3 regions of the Amycolatopsis sp. NPDC049159 genome follow, and region 2 is predicted to be linked to each of the others. Evidence: riboswitches for the same ligand, from Rfam matches in the RefSeq annotation. Region 2 holds a riboswitch; each other region holds the start of a gene.

Region 1 (4,603 bases), on a different contig from region 2:
CGTGAACATCGCCCTGCCGTCGGCCCAGCGCGCGCTGGGCCTGTCCGGCACCGGCCGCCAGTGGACGATCTCGGCGTACACGCTGGCGTTCGGCGGCCTGCTGCTGCTCGGCGGGCGGCTGGCCGACCGGCTCGGCCGCCGCACCACCCTGCTCGTCGGCATCGCCGGGTTCGCCGTGGCGTCCGCGGTCGGCGGCGCGGCCCCGTCGGCGGGCTGGCTGATCGGCGCCCGCGCCGCGCAGGGCGTGTTCGCCGCGCTGCTGGCGCCGTCGACGATGTCGTTGCTGACGCTCACCTTCACCGACCCCCGCGAACGCGGGAAGGCGTTCGGGATCTTCGGCGCCATCATGATGTCCGGCTCCGCGCTGGGCCTCACCGTCGGCGGCGCGCTCACGCAGTTCCTCGACTGGCGCTGGAGCCTCTACGTCAACGTGCCGGTCGCCGTGCTGGCCGGGCTGGGCGCCTGGTTCGCCGTGCCGCCGACGGCCGCGCACCGCGACACGCAGCTGGACTGGACCAGTGCGGCGCTCAGCTGCGGCGGCGTCGTGCTGCTGGTGCACGCACTGTCCGAAGTGGCCACTCAGGGATTTTCCCCGCCGGTGCTGGGTTTCCTCGTGCTGTCGCTGTTCCTGCTCGGCTGGTTCGTGCGCCGGCAGGCCCGGCACCCGCACCCGCTGCTGCCGCTCGCGGTGGTGCGCGACCGCGCTCGCGCCGTCGCCTACCTGACGATCGGGGCGGCCTCGTTCGGCGCGTTCGGGATGTTCCTGTTCCTGACCTACCAGCTGCAGGTCGTGATGGGCTACGGCGCGCTCGCCGCGGCGCTGGCGTTCCTGCCGACACTGGGGGCGAACATGCTGACGTCGACCCAGCTTTCGGGACGGCTGCTCCCGCGCGTCGGCCCGCGGCCGCTGCTGGCGGGCGGGTTGTCCGTGCTGGCTTGCGGGCTCGTGGCGGCCACGCGGCTGACGCCGGACGCGTCCTACGCCGGGGTCGTCCTGCCGATGCAGCTGCTGCTCGGCGTCGGGGCCGGGCTGTGCATGCCGGTGGTGCTGAACGTCGCCACCCGCGACGTCGGTGCGCGGGACGCGGGCGCGGCTTCGGCGTTCGTGACGACGTCGCAGCAGGTGGGCGCGTCCCTCGGCACGGCCGCCCTGAACACCATCGCCACCGCGGCCTCGGCGGGCCTCACCACGCCGACGGCGATCGTCCACGGCTACACGACGGCGTCGGCCTGGGCGGCGGCGATCGTCGCCGCGGCCGCCCTCACCGCGTTCCTCGTCCTCCCGCGCGGCTCCCGCTGAACGCCGTGAAGGCCACCTCGAATTCCTCGAGGTGGCCTTCACGACAGATGGGATCAGGCGGCGACGACGGCCTGGGGGCCGCGGGCGGTCTGGGTGACGTGGCCGCCGCGCTCGGCGACCCACGCCAGCGCCGCGTCGGCGCGCTCGCCGCGGACGCCGAGGCGGAAGCGGCCGACCGGGGTGTCGCCGATCCGGGTCAGCCCGCCGCCGATGGTGGCGAACTCGACGTCGAAGCGGCCGGCGGCCTCGGGCAGCAGCGCGCCCACCGACGCGAACCCGACCAGCACGACGTCGACCGCGCGGTCGTAGCGCGAGGACTGCGAGCGCGAGGTCTCGATGGCCGGCAGCAGCGCCTGCGCGGTGCGGCTGCCCGGGTTCGAGATCAGGTCGAGCACGGTGCCGCGCTCGACGACGGTGCCGTCTTCCAGCACCGCGACGTCGTCGCAGAGCCGGCGGACGACGCCCGCGTCCGGCGTCGTGACGACGACCGTGGTGCCGAGCTCGGAGCGGGCGCGGTCGAGCACGGTGAGCACCGAGCCGGCCTCCTCCGGGTCGATCCCGGCGGTCGGGTCGTCGGCGAGCAGCACGGCGGGCGCGGCGGCCAGCGCCTTCGCGACCGCGACGCGGCGGAGCTGACCCGCGGTGAGCTCACCGGGACGCTGCGCGGCGCGCGGGGTCAGGCCGACGAGGTCCAGCAGCGAGCCGACCCGGCTGCGGCGCTGCGGGCCGTCGACGCCGAGCTGCTCCAGCGGGGAAGCGATGTTGCCGGCGATGGTGCGCTCGGCGATCAGCTCCGGCTTCGTCGAAACGACCCCGAGCTGACGGCGGATCTCGCGGAGGCGGCGGCCGTCGAGCGTGCCGGTGTTGAGGCCGTCCAGCCGGACGACGCCGCGGTCGGGGCGCTCCTGCAGCGCGATGCACCGGGCCAGGACGGACTTGCCCGAACCGGCCGGGCCGACGACGCCGAACAGCGAGCCGGCCTGGACCTCGACGCTCACGTCGTGCAGGGCGACGACGGAATCTCCGTTGGTGGCAAAGGATTTGGACAGGTTTTCGACCGTGATCACGATAGCTCCAGAAAAACAGGGCGCAGCGCACGAGGGCGCGCCCGGCCGCAAGCGAGTGTCCGTCCTCAGTGGACGGTGCGTGAAGAAGGGGTGTGTCGGCTCAGACGAAGCTCAGCGCGAGCGTCGACATGCGGAGACGGAGCGGCGGCCTTCGTCGACAACGCGGCGCCTGGTCAACAGCAGGGGGCGAGCTACCCTCTTCATCGAAAACGGCCTCCATCGGTCCTGGCGGTAGCACCTGCCCTGTGGAGGGTGGTTGCTGCGACTTCGACGAGCCAGGTCTCTCGGTCGCTCGGGATGGACGTACTGAGTTAAGCCGATCCCACGGAGCGAAAGCAAGCCCGTTGGCCCACATCACACGACTGGAGGTGTCGCAGTCACGGGGTGACGGCCGAAACGTGCGTTTTTCACCGCCTCCACTGTGGTGGATTCAGTGGTGGACCCGCGCGCGTGCCGCGATCCGGGCGAAAGCGTGCACGTCGAGCTGCTCGCCCCGGGTCTTCGGGTCGACCCCGGCGGCCGTCAGGAGCTCCCCGGCCCGTTCGGCCGAGCCCGCCCAGCCCGCGAGCGCGGCGCGAAGCGTTTTCCTGCGTTGTGAGAAAGCGGCGTCAACCAGGGAGAAGAGACCGTCCCGGTCTTCGGACGCCGGGGTGGCGGCGCGCTCGAAGGCGACGAGCGCGGAATCCACGTTGGGCACCGGCCAGAACACCGACCGTGGCACCGCGGCGACTTTCCGTGCGGGACCGTACCAAGCGAGCTTGACGCTCGGGACGCCGTAGATCCGGCTGCCCGGCCCGGCCGCCATCCGCTCGGCGACCTCGGTCTGCACCATGACGAGCCCGGAGGCGAGCGAGGGCACTTCGGCGAGCAGGTGCAGCACGACCGGCACGGCGACGTTGTAGGGCAGGTTGGCGACGAGCGCGGTCGGCTCGCCGGGCAGGTCGGCGTTCTTGACGCGCAGCGCGTCGGCCCCGACGACGGTCAGCCGGCCGGCGGCTTCGGCCCCCCGCTCGGCGACGGTCTCGGGCAGCCGCGCGGCGAGCTTGGGATCGATCTCGACGGCGACGACCCGCGCCCCGGTGGCGAGCAGGCCCAGCGTCAGCGACCCGAGCCCGGGCCCTACCTCGAGGACGACGTCGTCCTCGGTGACGTTCGCCAGCTCGACGATCCGCCGGACGGTGTTGGGATCGTGCACGAAGTTCTGCCCGAGCTTCTTGGTCGGCCGCACGTCCAGCTCGGCCGCCAGCGCCCGGATCTCGGCCGGTCCCAACAGTTCAACCACCGGGCGAGCTTACCGACCGTACTCCGGCCCTGTTCCGCTCGGTGCGGACCGCAGACGAAACGGCCCCCGCCCAAAAAGGACGGGGGCCGTTCCGAAGCGAAACTCAGGCCTTCTTGCCGCAGACCGGCCAGGCGCTGTAGCCGCCACGCGCGTCGCGGACCTTCTCCGCGACCGCGATCTGCTGCTCGCGCGAAGCCTGGCTCGGCAGGTTCGCGTACGCGTCGCCGCCGTAGGCGTCCCAGGTGCGCTTGTCGAACTGGAGGCCGCCGTAGTAGCCGTTGCCGGTGTTGATGGCCCAGTTGCCGCCCGACTCGCACGCCGCGATGCGGTCCCACGCGGAGCCGTCGCCGATGGCCGGGGTCGGGGCCTTCTTGGTGCCGACGTGGATGATCTTCGGCTTGGCCGCGGTGATGATCTGCTCGGAGATGCTCTCGCGGGCGACCTCTTTGCCGTTCTTCTGCGTGACCTTGTAGGTCACCATCTTCTCGCCGGGCGTGCCGGGGTCTTCGACCTGGGTCTTGCCCTTGTCCAGGTCCGGGTCGTCGACGCGCTGCTCGGGCGGGTCGATGGACTCCTTCTGGACGACCGTCGAGACGCCGGTGCGGCTGATGTGGACCTGGGCGCCGTCGGTCAGCTTGACGTCCAGACCGCCCTCGGCCTGGTCCTCCGGGCCCAGGGTGAGCTTGTACTCGCCCAGGAACTCCTTCGTCGTGACCGCGGTCGTCTTCACCTGCTTCGGCGCGTTGGCGCCGTCGTACAGGGTGATGTTCTTGAGGGTCTTGATCTCGACCGTGGCGCCCTGGAGCGGCAGCTCGCCGTCCTTCGGCATCGACATCCACGTGCCGGGCTTGTCCATCCCGGTCATGCCGAGCTGGGACAGCGCGTCGCCGAGGTGGGTCGCGCGCACCCAGGAGGTGTGCTCCGCGCCGTCGACGATCATCTTGAGCTGGCGGC
Region 2 (4,603 bases):
CACCGACGCGGTAGCCGCGTTGCAGCACGATCCCGTAGGCGATGTGCAGCACCGAGGTGACGAACCCGGCGAGCAGCCAGCTCCACTGTGGACGGTCCGCTTCGACGACGAGCTGCACCACCGTGATCGGCAAGAGCACGACCGCGCCGACGGTGTAGTAGAGCCAGACGAACTGGGTGCCGCCGGAGGAGATCCGCTTGGCGGCGAGGTTCCACGCGGCGTGCACCACGGCGGCGACGAGGACGAGGGACAAGGCGGTGGCGTTCACGGGACCCCTCACGGGTTTTCGCGGGCGCGAAAACCGGGTCCTCCAGGCTTTTGCCCCGTCAGATGAACGACCGGCCGTCCGGGCCCGCCGATGGTGCCGCTCGGACCAGACCCGCCCGGCCCTGGTTGTGTGTGCGGCGTGCGGACCGGCGACGGAACCCTAGGCACTGACCGCCGTCCACCGTACCCCCGGTGATCAGGTGCCGCCGGAAGCCGCCGCGAGCTGGGCTGTTAAAGTGGACGCTCGTTGCCGTGCGGCATTCCGTCATGGAGGAAACCCGCTTTTCAGCGGGGCCGAACGAGCGCGGCGGCGGATCTCACCGAGTGAAAGCAGGAGTTGCCTCATGGCCAACATCAAGTCGCAGATCAAGCGCATCACCACGAACGAGAAGGCGCGTCAGCGCAACCAGGCGATCCGGTCCTCGGTGAAGACCGCGATCCGCAAGGTCCGCGAAGCGGCCGACGCCGGCGACAAGGCCAAGGCCACGGAGCTGCAGCGCGACGCCGCCCAGAAGCTGGACAAGGCCGTCTCGAAGGGCGTCATCCACGCCAACCAGGCCGCCAACAAGAAGTCGGCGCTGGCCAAGCGCGTCAACGCGCTCTGAGCTGGTTGATTTCTGGGAAGGCCCCGGCTCCGGCCGGGGCCTTCTCCGTGTCCGGGGTCAGCGGTCGCCCTTGGCCGCCGCGACCTCGAGGACAGCGCGCTCCAGCGCGTAGCCCGGGTCCGCCGCCACGCCCTTGACCTCGGCGTTCAGCCGTGCGACCACCCGCATGGCCGTGGCCAGGCCGTCCTGGTTCCACCCGCGGGACTGGCCCTGCGCCTTGCGGATCTTCCACGGCGGCATGCCCAGCTCACCCGCCAGCTGGTTCGGGTTGCCGCGCCCGGCCCCCGAGACGCGCGCGATCGTGCGGACCGCGTCGGCCAACGCGTCCGCCACCAGGACGTGCGGGACCCCCAGCTGCATCGCCCAGCGCAACGACTCCAGCGCCGCCGAGCGGTCGCCGCTGACGGCCTTCTCCGCGACCGCGAACCCGGTCACGTCGGCGCGGCCGCGGTGGTACCGGTGGACCGCGTCGGTGTCGATCGTCCCGCCCGTGTCGGCCACCAGCTGGTTGGCCGCCGAGGAGAGTTCGCGCAGGTCGGAGCCCACGGCGTCGATCAGCGCGGCGACCCCGGCCGGGTCGATCTTGCCGCCCGCCCGGCGCACCTCGTGCCGCACGAACTGCTCGCGCTCGGCCGGCTTCGTCAGCTTCGGGCACTCCGTGATCTCGGCCCCGGCCTTCTTCAGCGACGCCGGGAGCGTCTTGCCCGCCTTGCTGCGGCCGCCCCCGGTGTGGACGACGACGAGCACGACCCCCTCCGCCGGGTCCTTCAGGTAGGACGCCACGGCGTCGGCCAGCTCCTGCGAGATGTCCTGCGCCGATTCGAGGACGATCACGCGGCCCTCGCTGAACAGCGACGGGCTCACCAGTTCGGCCAGCTCGGGGGCTGTGAGATCGGACACCCGGACCCGGGTCAGCTCGGCCGTGGCGTCCATCGCGCGGGCGGCGGCCAGCGTCTCGCGGACGGCCCGCTCGATCAGCAGTTCTTCGTCACCCAGCACCAGGTGCAGCGGGGCCGGGGCGGTGGCTTGCGCGGTCACCCCCGAATCCTCTCACCCGCGCCGCGGTGCGCCCGCTCCGGTGATGTCGAGCGGACACCATGGCACGGCTCGAGCACCATGTCGTACGGTGTAGGCGAGGCAGCCCGCCCCGGGGAAACCCGGCGTGCGCGCACCGACAACTGAATACCGCTCATCCAGAGGGGCAGAGGGAACGGCCCGACGAAGCCCCGGCAACCGGCGTACAGCCCGTCATCCCGCGATCGCGGGGTAGCTGACGACCACGGTGCCAATTCCGGCCCGCTTCGGCGGGGCAGATGAGGAAGGAACCTCGCGATGACCGCAACCCTCGGCACGACCTCCACCACCAAGACCCCGGACCTCGGTCCCGCCGTCGAGCTGGTGTCGAAGGAAGAGGGCCACCGGCAGCCGCTCGCCCCCGAATTCGTCTCCGCCGAAGACTTCTCGCCGCTCGAGGTCGCCTACGACTTCGGCCGCGTCCGCCGCGAAGACATCGAGGCCGGCCCCAAGAACATCTGGCGCTACAAGAAACTCCTCCCGGTTCCGTCCAACGTCGAAGAGATCCCCAACACCGAGCCGGGCGCGACCCGCCTGGTCCGCGCCGACCGCCTCGCCAAGGAACTCGGCCTCAAGCGCCTGTGGGTCAAGGACGACACCGGCAACCCGACGCACTCGTTCAAGGACCGCGTCGTCGCCGTCGCGCTGGCCGCGGCCCGCGAGTTCGGCTTCGAGGTGCTCGCGTGTCCGTCGACCGGCAACCTGGCCAACGCGACGGCCGCCGCCGCGGCCCGCGCCGGCTGGCGGTCGGTCGTGCTGATCCCGAAGTCCCTCGAGCGCGCCAAGATCCTCACCACCGCCGTGTACGACGGCGACCTCGTCGCGGTCGACGGCAACTACGACGACGTCAACCGCCTCGCCACCGAGCTGGCCGGCGAGCACCCGAAGTGGGCGTTCGTGAACGTGAACGTCCGGCCGTACTACTCGGAAGGCTCGAAGACGCTGGCCTTCGAGGTCGCCGAGCAGCTCGGCTGGCGCATCCCCTCGCAGATCGTCGTGCCGATCGCCTCCGGTTCGCAGTTGACCAAGGTGGACAAGGGTTTCCGTGAGCTGGGCCAGCTCGGCCTCGTGGACGCCAGCCCGTACAAGGTGTTCGGCGCCCAGGCCACCGGCTGCTCGCCGGTGTCGGCCGCGTTCCGCGCCGGCCATGACGTCGTCCAGCCGGTGAAGCCGGACACCATCGCCCGCTCGCTGGCGATCGGCAACCCGGCCGACGGCCCCTACGTGCTCGACGTCGTCAACCGCACCGGTGGCGCGATCGAGGACGTCACCGACGAAGAGGTCGTCGAAGGCATCCGCCTGCTGGCCCGCACCGAAGGCATCTTCACCGAGACGGCCGGCGGCGTCACCGTCGCCACGGCGAAGAAGCTGATCGAGACGGGCAAGCTGGACCCGGACGCGGAGACCGTCCTGCTGATCACCGGCGACGGCCTCAAGACCCTCGACGCGATCGAGAACCACGTGGGCCCCAAGGCGATCGTGCCCCCGTCGGCCGCCGCCGTGAACAAGGCGCTCGGCTACTGACGTCCGCCGGCCCGGGGCGCGCCGCGAGGCGTGCCCCGGGTTTCAGCGGCGCGGCGGGCCACGAGGCTCGCCCCGGCGCGCGACCGCCGGCCCCGCCGTGTCCGTCACGACCGCCGTGTCGCCGTCGACGTCGGTCCGCGTGACGAGCGCGCCGAGCGCCGTCAATGTGTCCATTGTGGACTTGTTCGGGTGGCCGTAGGTGTTGCCGGCGCCGACGCTGACCAAGGCCACCCGCGGCGCCACCGCCGCGAGGAAAGACGGCAGCGAGTAACGCGAACCGTGGTGGGGGACTTTCAGCACCTCCGCTTTCAGGTCACCGATGTCGGCGAGCAGGTCGGCTTGCGCGGCCAGCTCGACGTCGCCGGTCAGCAGCACCCGGCCCGCCGCCGTTTCCGCCCGCAGCACGACCGAGCTGTTGTTGATGGTCGTTCCGTCCTGCCCCGCCGAGCGCGCCGGTACGTACCGCGGCCCCAAGACGTCGAGCGACAATCCCGGCCAGGCCAGCCGCTCCCCCGGGTTCAGCTCCACCAGCGGCACCGCCTGCCGGGCCGCTTCCGCAGCCACCTGCCGCCACGCCCACTCCGGCGCCCGCCCCGCCCCGACGGCGATCCCGCCGACCGCCCGGCCGTCGAAGACCGACGCCAGCCCGCCGATGTGGTCGGCGTGCAGGTGGCTCAGCACCAGCAGCGGGATCCGGTCGACGGCCAGCCGGTGCAGGCATTCGTCGACCGGCCCCGGTTCGGGCCCGGTGTCCACGACGACGGCCCGCCCGGTTTCGGCGGTCGCCAGCACCACCGCGTCGCCCTGGCCGACGTCGCACTCGACCACTGCCCAGTTCCGCGGCGGCCACGCCGGCGCCAGCACCCGGACCGGCACGAGCACGAGCAACGCGCCGGCGGCCAGCACCGCCATGAGCAACCGCACCCGCCGTCGCCGGGCGGCCAGCACCAGCACCGCGAGGACGGCGGCGGCGAGGAGCCCGCCCCACCAGCCTCCCGGCCAGGCGATGACCGCACCCGGCGCACGCGCGCCGTGCCGGGCCACCGTGATCAGCCACCGGGCTTCGGGATCGGCGAGGTGCACCAGGAACTCCCCGGCACCCGGCCACCACGGGCCGGTGACCGTCGCCAGCA
Region 3 (4,603 bases), on a different contig from region 2:
CAAACGGCTCACCGGCGCGCTCGAACTGGAGTCCGGCATCAACGACGCGCCGGCCTACATCGCCGTCGTCGTGCTGGCCGAAGGCACCACTGTGGACTGGTCGCTGCCGCTGCTCGTGGTCTACGAGCTCGCGGCCGGCCTGGCCATCGGGCTCGCGTTCGGCTGGCTCGGCGGGATCGCGCTGCGCCGCGCCGCGCTGCCGGCGACCGGCCTGTACCCGCTGGCCACGGTCGCAGTGTGCGTCGTGGCGTATTCGTCCGGGCAGCTGCTGCACGCGTCCGGGCTGCTCGCCACCTACGTCGCCGCGCTGGTGCTCGGCAATTCGCGGCTCCCGCACCGCTCCGACACGCTCTCGTTCGCCGAGGGGCTGGGCTGGCTGGCCCAGATCGGGTTGTTCGTGCTGCTCGGCCTGTTCGCCTCGCCGGGCCGGCTGCTCGACGCGATCGTGCCCGGCCTGGTCGCGGGCGCCGTCGTGCTGCTGCTGGCGCGGCCGATCTCGGTCGTGCTGGCGATGCTGCCGTTCCGGCTGCCGTGGCGGGAACAGGCGTTCCTGTCGTGGGCCGGACTGCGCGGCGCGGTGCCGATCGTGCTCGCCATGATCCCGCTGTCGCACGGGGTGCCCGGCGCGCAACGGCTGGTCGACGCGGTGTTCGTGCTGGTCATCGTGCTGACGCTGCTGCAGGGCGCGACGCTCGGCCCGCTCGGGCGCTGGCTCGGGCTGGCGAAGAAGTCCGAGGCGCACGAGATCGAGGTCGACTCGGCCCCGCTGGACGAGCTCGGCGCCGAACTGCTGCAGGTGCGCATCCAGCCCGGGTCCAAGCTGCACGGCGTGTACCTCTCCGAGCTGCGGCTCCCCGTCGGCGCGACGGTCAGCCTGGTCGTCCGCGGCGAAGCGGGCTTCACCCCGCAGAAGACCAGCCGGCTGCAGGAGCACGACCAGCTGCTGGTGGTCACGACGTCGGCGGTGCGCGACGCCGTCGAGCTCCGGCTGCGCGCCGTCGACCGGGCCGGGCGCCTGGCCCGCTGGAAGGGCGAGTCGGGTCGCTGACGCGGCCGGCTCTCGTTCTCATGGGTGGCTACCCGCGCCGCTCGCCGCCACCGGCCACCTGCAGCACCGCGCCGGCGGCCACTGGGTGACCCTCGACCACGCCGAGCAGTACGAAGGCACCGCGACGCACCTCGCCGACGACGCCGTGATCCCGCTGCCCGGCCGGTTCCGCGCGAAGCTCTGACCAGGGCGCGCTGTGAACGGCGTCTCAGAATGTGAGGAGGGGGTTGGCCACCCGGCGCGTTCTCGGTTACCTTCTGTGCCAGGTCATGAGTGCCAGCGCGAAGCCCCGGCTTGCTGGCCGGCAACCCTCCTACCGCGGTGGGGTGCCCCGGGTGAAGACCGGGCCGGTCGCGTCCCGCGACGGGCAAGCGCGGGCCCCTCGCCGGGGTCCCCCGGACCGCCGAGGAGGCACCCCGATGACTCTCGCCATCGACCGCACCAGCGCCACGACTTCCGGAACCCCGCACGCCGCCGAACCGGGTCTCGCCACCGCCCCGGCCGCCCGTGGCACCGAATTCCTTGCCCCGCAGGGCATCCCCACTGTCGCCGGCGCGGCGCTGCGCGTCCCGCTCGTCACCGGCGAAACCATCGGGTACGCCAACCTCGACCACGCGGCGAGCGCCCCCTGCCTCGACGCCGTCCGCGCCAAGGTCGACGAGTTCCTGCCCTGGTACGCCAGCGTCCACCGCGGCGCCGGCTTCGCCTCGCAGGTCTCCACCAAGCTCTACGAGCGCACCCGCGACGTCCTGCGCCGGTTCGTCGACGCCCGCCGGACCGACACCGTCGTCTTCACCCGCAACACCACCGACTCCTTCAACCTGCTCGCCCGCAGCCTGCCGCGGCACACCACCGTCGTCGTCTTCGACACCGAGCACCACGCCGCGCTGCTGCCGTGGCAGGGCCCGAACGTCCGGCGGATCCCGGCCCCGCGCACGCGTCTCGCCGCAGTGTCCGCTGTGGACGAAGCACTCGCGGGTTCCCCGCAGGGGCCCCGGCTCGTGGTCGTCACCGGCGCGTCCAACGTGACCGGTGAGCTGCTCCCGGTGGCCGAAATCGCCGCCGTGGCGCGGAAGCACGGCGCCCGCATCGCCCTCGACGCCGCGCAGCTCGCGCCGCACCGCCGGATCTCGATCCGGGACCTGGACGTCGACTACGTCGCCGTTTCCGGCCACAAGCTGTACGCCCCCTTCGGCGCCGGCGCGCTGATCGGCCGCGCGGACTGGCTGCGCGCCGCGCGCCCGTACCTCGCCGGCGGCGGCGCGACGAAGCTCGTCACCGAAGACGCCGTCGTCTGGAACGACGGCCCCGAGCGCCACGAAGCCGGTTCGCCCAACACCGTCGGCGTGTACGCGCTGGGCGTCGCGTGCGAGACCCTCTCCCGCGACTGGGACGCCGTCGTCGCGCACGAACAGGCGCTGCTCACCCGGCTGCGCAAGGGACTCGAGAGCATCCCGGGCTGCGCCGAACTGCGCCTGTTCGACGCGCCGGTCGACCGCGTCGGCACGGTCAGCTTCACCGTCGCGGGGTTCGACCCGGGCTGGCTCGCGGCGGTCCTGTCCGCGGAGTACGGCATCGGCGTGCGCGACGGCGCCTTCTGCGCCCACATCGCGGCCAAGCGCCTGATCGCCGTCGCCGGCGGCGAGGGGCAGCAGGCGATCCGCGTCAGCCTCGGCCTGGGCAGCACCGAAGAGCACGTCGACCGCGTGCTGCTGGCGCTGCGCCGGATCGTCGCGCGCGGAGCGGACTGGGAGTACGCGAAGGTGGACGGCCGCTGGGCGCCGGTCGGCGACCCGCGGGAGCTCCCGCCGTTCTGCTGAGCGTTAGCCTGGCCCGATGGGGAGAGGACCGCGTTTCTGGTTTCCGCTGGCGTTGCTGGGTTTCGCGCTGATCGGCGCGGCGGTGGTGCGGCTGCTGTCGCGCCGGAGCCCGGCCGAGGGCGACGCCGTGAACCTCGTTTCCGGACCGCTGGAGCAGCAGCACCTCGGCACCGGCGGCGTCGGCGGCACGGGCTACCCGGCGACGCAGTTCTTCACCCAGGACACCTACTACGCCGCGGGGGCGGAGCTGCCCGCCGGGCCGGTGTGGCTGGTCGCGCTGCTCGTGGTGGTGGCCGGCACGGCCGTCTGGTACGCCCTCGCGCTGCGCCCGGCCCGCACCGGGTGGTTCGTCCTCGGCACGCTCGGCGCGCTGCTCGCCGTCCCGCTGCTCGACCTGGTGGGGTCCTGGCAGTTCCGGCTCGGGGACGGGCTGCGCGGCCCGCTGCTGGCCACCCTCGGCCTGCTGGTGCTCGCGGCGTACGAACGCAGCGTGTTCCTCCTGGTCACCGCGGCCCTGTTCGCGCTCGTGGCCGTCGTGCTCTCGGCGGACCTCGTGGGCGTGCTGCTGGCGGCGCTCGTCCTGCTCGCCGCCGCCTTCGCCGCCCTGCTCCGGCACCGCCGCGACACCGCTTGACCAGCGCCGTGGACAATGGACCGGTGAGCACCGAGCCCAGCCGTTCCGAACCCGACACCGCCGCGCCCGAAGAGGCGGTGCCCGACCCGGCTGCCGACGCCCCGGAGAACCCCGAGGTCCCGGCGAAGCCGTTGCTGCCGAAGCGGCGGGTCGGCTGGGTGTTCGCGATCGCCGTCGTGTTCTGGGCGATCGACCTGGTGACGAAGAACCTGGTCACCGCCAACCTGGAGGGCAAGGAGCCGGTCAAGATCCTCGGCGGGCTCATCTACCTGCAGGTGATCCGCAACCCCGGCGCCGCGTTCTCGATGGCCACCGGCATGACGTGGGTGCTGGCGCTGGTCGCGCTCGCCGTCGTCATCGCGATCATCTGGCTGTCGCGGCGGCTGCGCTCGATCGGCTGGGCGATCGGCCTGGGCCTGGTGCTCGCCGGGGCCACCGGCAACCTGACCGACCGCATCTTCCGCGCGCCCGGCGGGCTGCAGGGCCACGTCGTCGACTTCATCTCGGCGTTCGCGCCCAACGGCAAGGGCTTCGCGATCTTCAACATCGCCGACTCGGCGATCTGCGTCGGCGGCGCGCTGATCGTGCTGCTGTCCCTGCTGGGCAAGGACTACGACGGCACGTCGACCAAGGACAAGAAGAAGATCGAAAAGACGCAGGAGGAGCAGGCGTGAGCTCGCGGATGCTCCCGGTGCCCGACGGGCTCGACGGGATGCGGGTCGACGCCGGCCTCGCCAAGCTGCTGGGCCTGTCCCGCACGGTCGTCGCCGAACTGGCCGAGTCCGGGGACGTGCTGCTCGACGGCCGTCCCGCCGGCAAGTCCGACCGGCTCTCCGGCGGCGGCCTGCTGGAGATCACCCTGCCGGAGCCGGCCAACCCCGTCGAGATCGTCGCGGAGCCGGTCGAGGGCATGAAGATCCTCCACGACGACGACGACATCGTGGTGATCTCGAAGCCGGTCGGCGTCGCCGTGCACCCGAGCCCGGGCTGGACCGGACCGACGGTGGTCGGCGGCCTCGCCGCGGCCGGCCTGCGCATCGCGACGTCGGGCGCGGCCGAGCGCCAGGGCGTCGTGCACCGGCTCGACGCGGGCACGACCGG

The links. Region 2 has a riboswitch for S-adenosylmethionine ahead of thrC (threonine synthase). Riboswitches for the same ligand answer to the same signal wherever they lie in the genome.
Region 1: it holds a riboswitch for S-adenosylmethionine, as region 2 does, so the genes downstream of both, AB0B33_RS43945 (ATP-binding cassette domain-containing protein) here and thrC (threonine synthase) in region 2, are expected to answer to the same signal.
Region 3: it holds a riboswitch for S-adenosylmethionine, as region 2 does, so the genes downstream of both, AB0B33_RS37920 (aminotransferase class V-fold PLP-dependent enzyme) here and thrC (threonine synthase) in region 2, are expected to answer to the same signal.

Annotation. Positions count from the first base shown of each region.
Region 1 is NZ_JBEZDL010000038.1:59,111-63,713, forward strand. It holds gene AB0B33_RS43940 (MFS transporter) at 1-1,300, shown strand, start outside; gene AB0B33_RS43945 (ATP-binding cassette domain-containing protein) at 1,354-2,367, opposite strand; SAM riboswitch class I at 2,581-2,671, opposite strand; gene rsmA (16S rRNA (adenine(1518)-N(6)/adenine(1519)-N(6))-dimethyltransferase RsmA) at 2,798-3,649, opposite strand; gene AB0B33_RS43955 (transglycosylase family protein) at 3,753-4,603, opposite strand, start outside.
Region 2 is NZ_JBEZDL010000005.1:11,822-16,424, reverse strand. It holds gene AB0B33_RS10880 (DMT family transporter) at 1-268, opposite strand, end outside; gene rpsT (30S ribosomal protein S20) at 612-872, shown strand; gene holA (DNA polymerase III subunit delta) at 930-1,910, opposite strand; SAM riboswitch class I at 2,059-2,192, shown strand; gene thrC (threonine synthase) at 2,205-3,470, shown strand; gene AB0B33_RS10860 (ComEC/Rec2 family competence protein) at 3,513-4,603, opposite strand, start outside.
Region 3 is NZ_JBEZDL010000025.1:47,430-52,032, forward strand. It holds gene AB0B33_RS37915 (potassium/proton antiporter) at 1-1,048, shown strand, start outside; SAM riboswitch class IV at 1,314-1,428, shown strand; gene AB0B33_RS37920 (aminotransferase class V-fold PLP-dependent enzyme) at 1,468-2,868, shown strand; gene AB0B33_RS37925 (hypothetical protein) at 2,885-3,502, shown strand; gene lspA (signal peptidase II) at 3,580-4,176, shown strand; gene AB0B33_RS37935 (RluA family pseudouridine synthase) at 4,173-4,603, shown strand, end outside.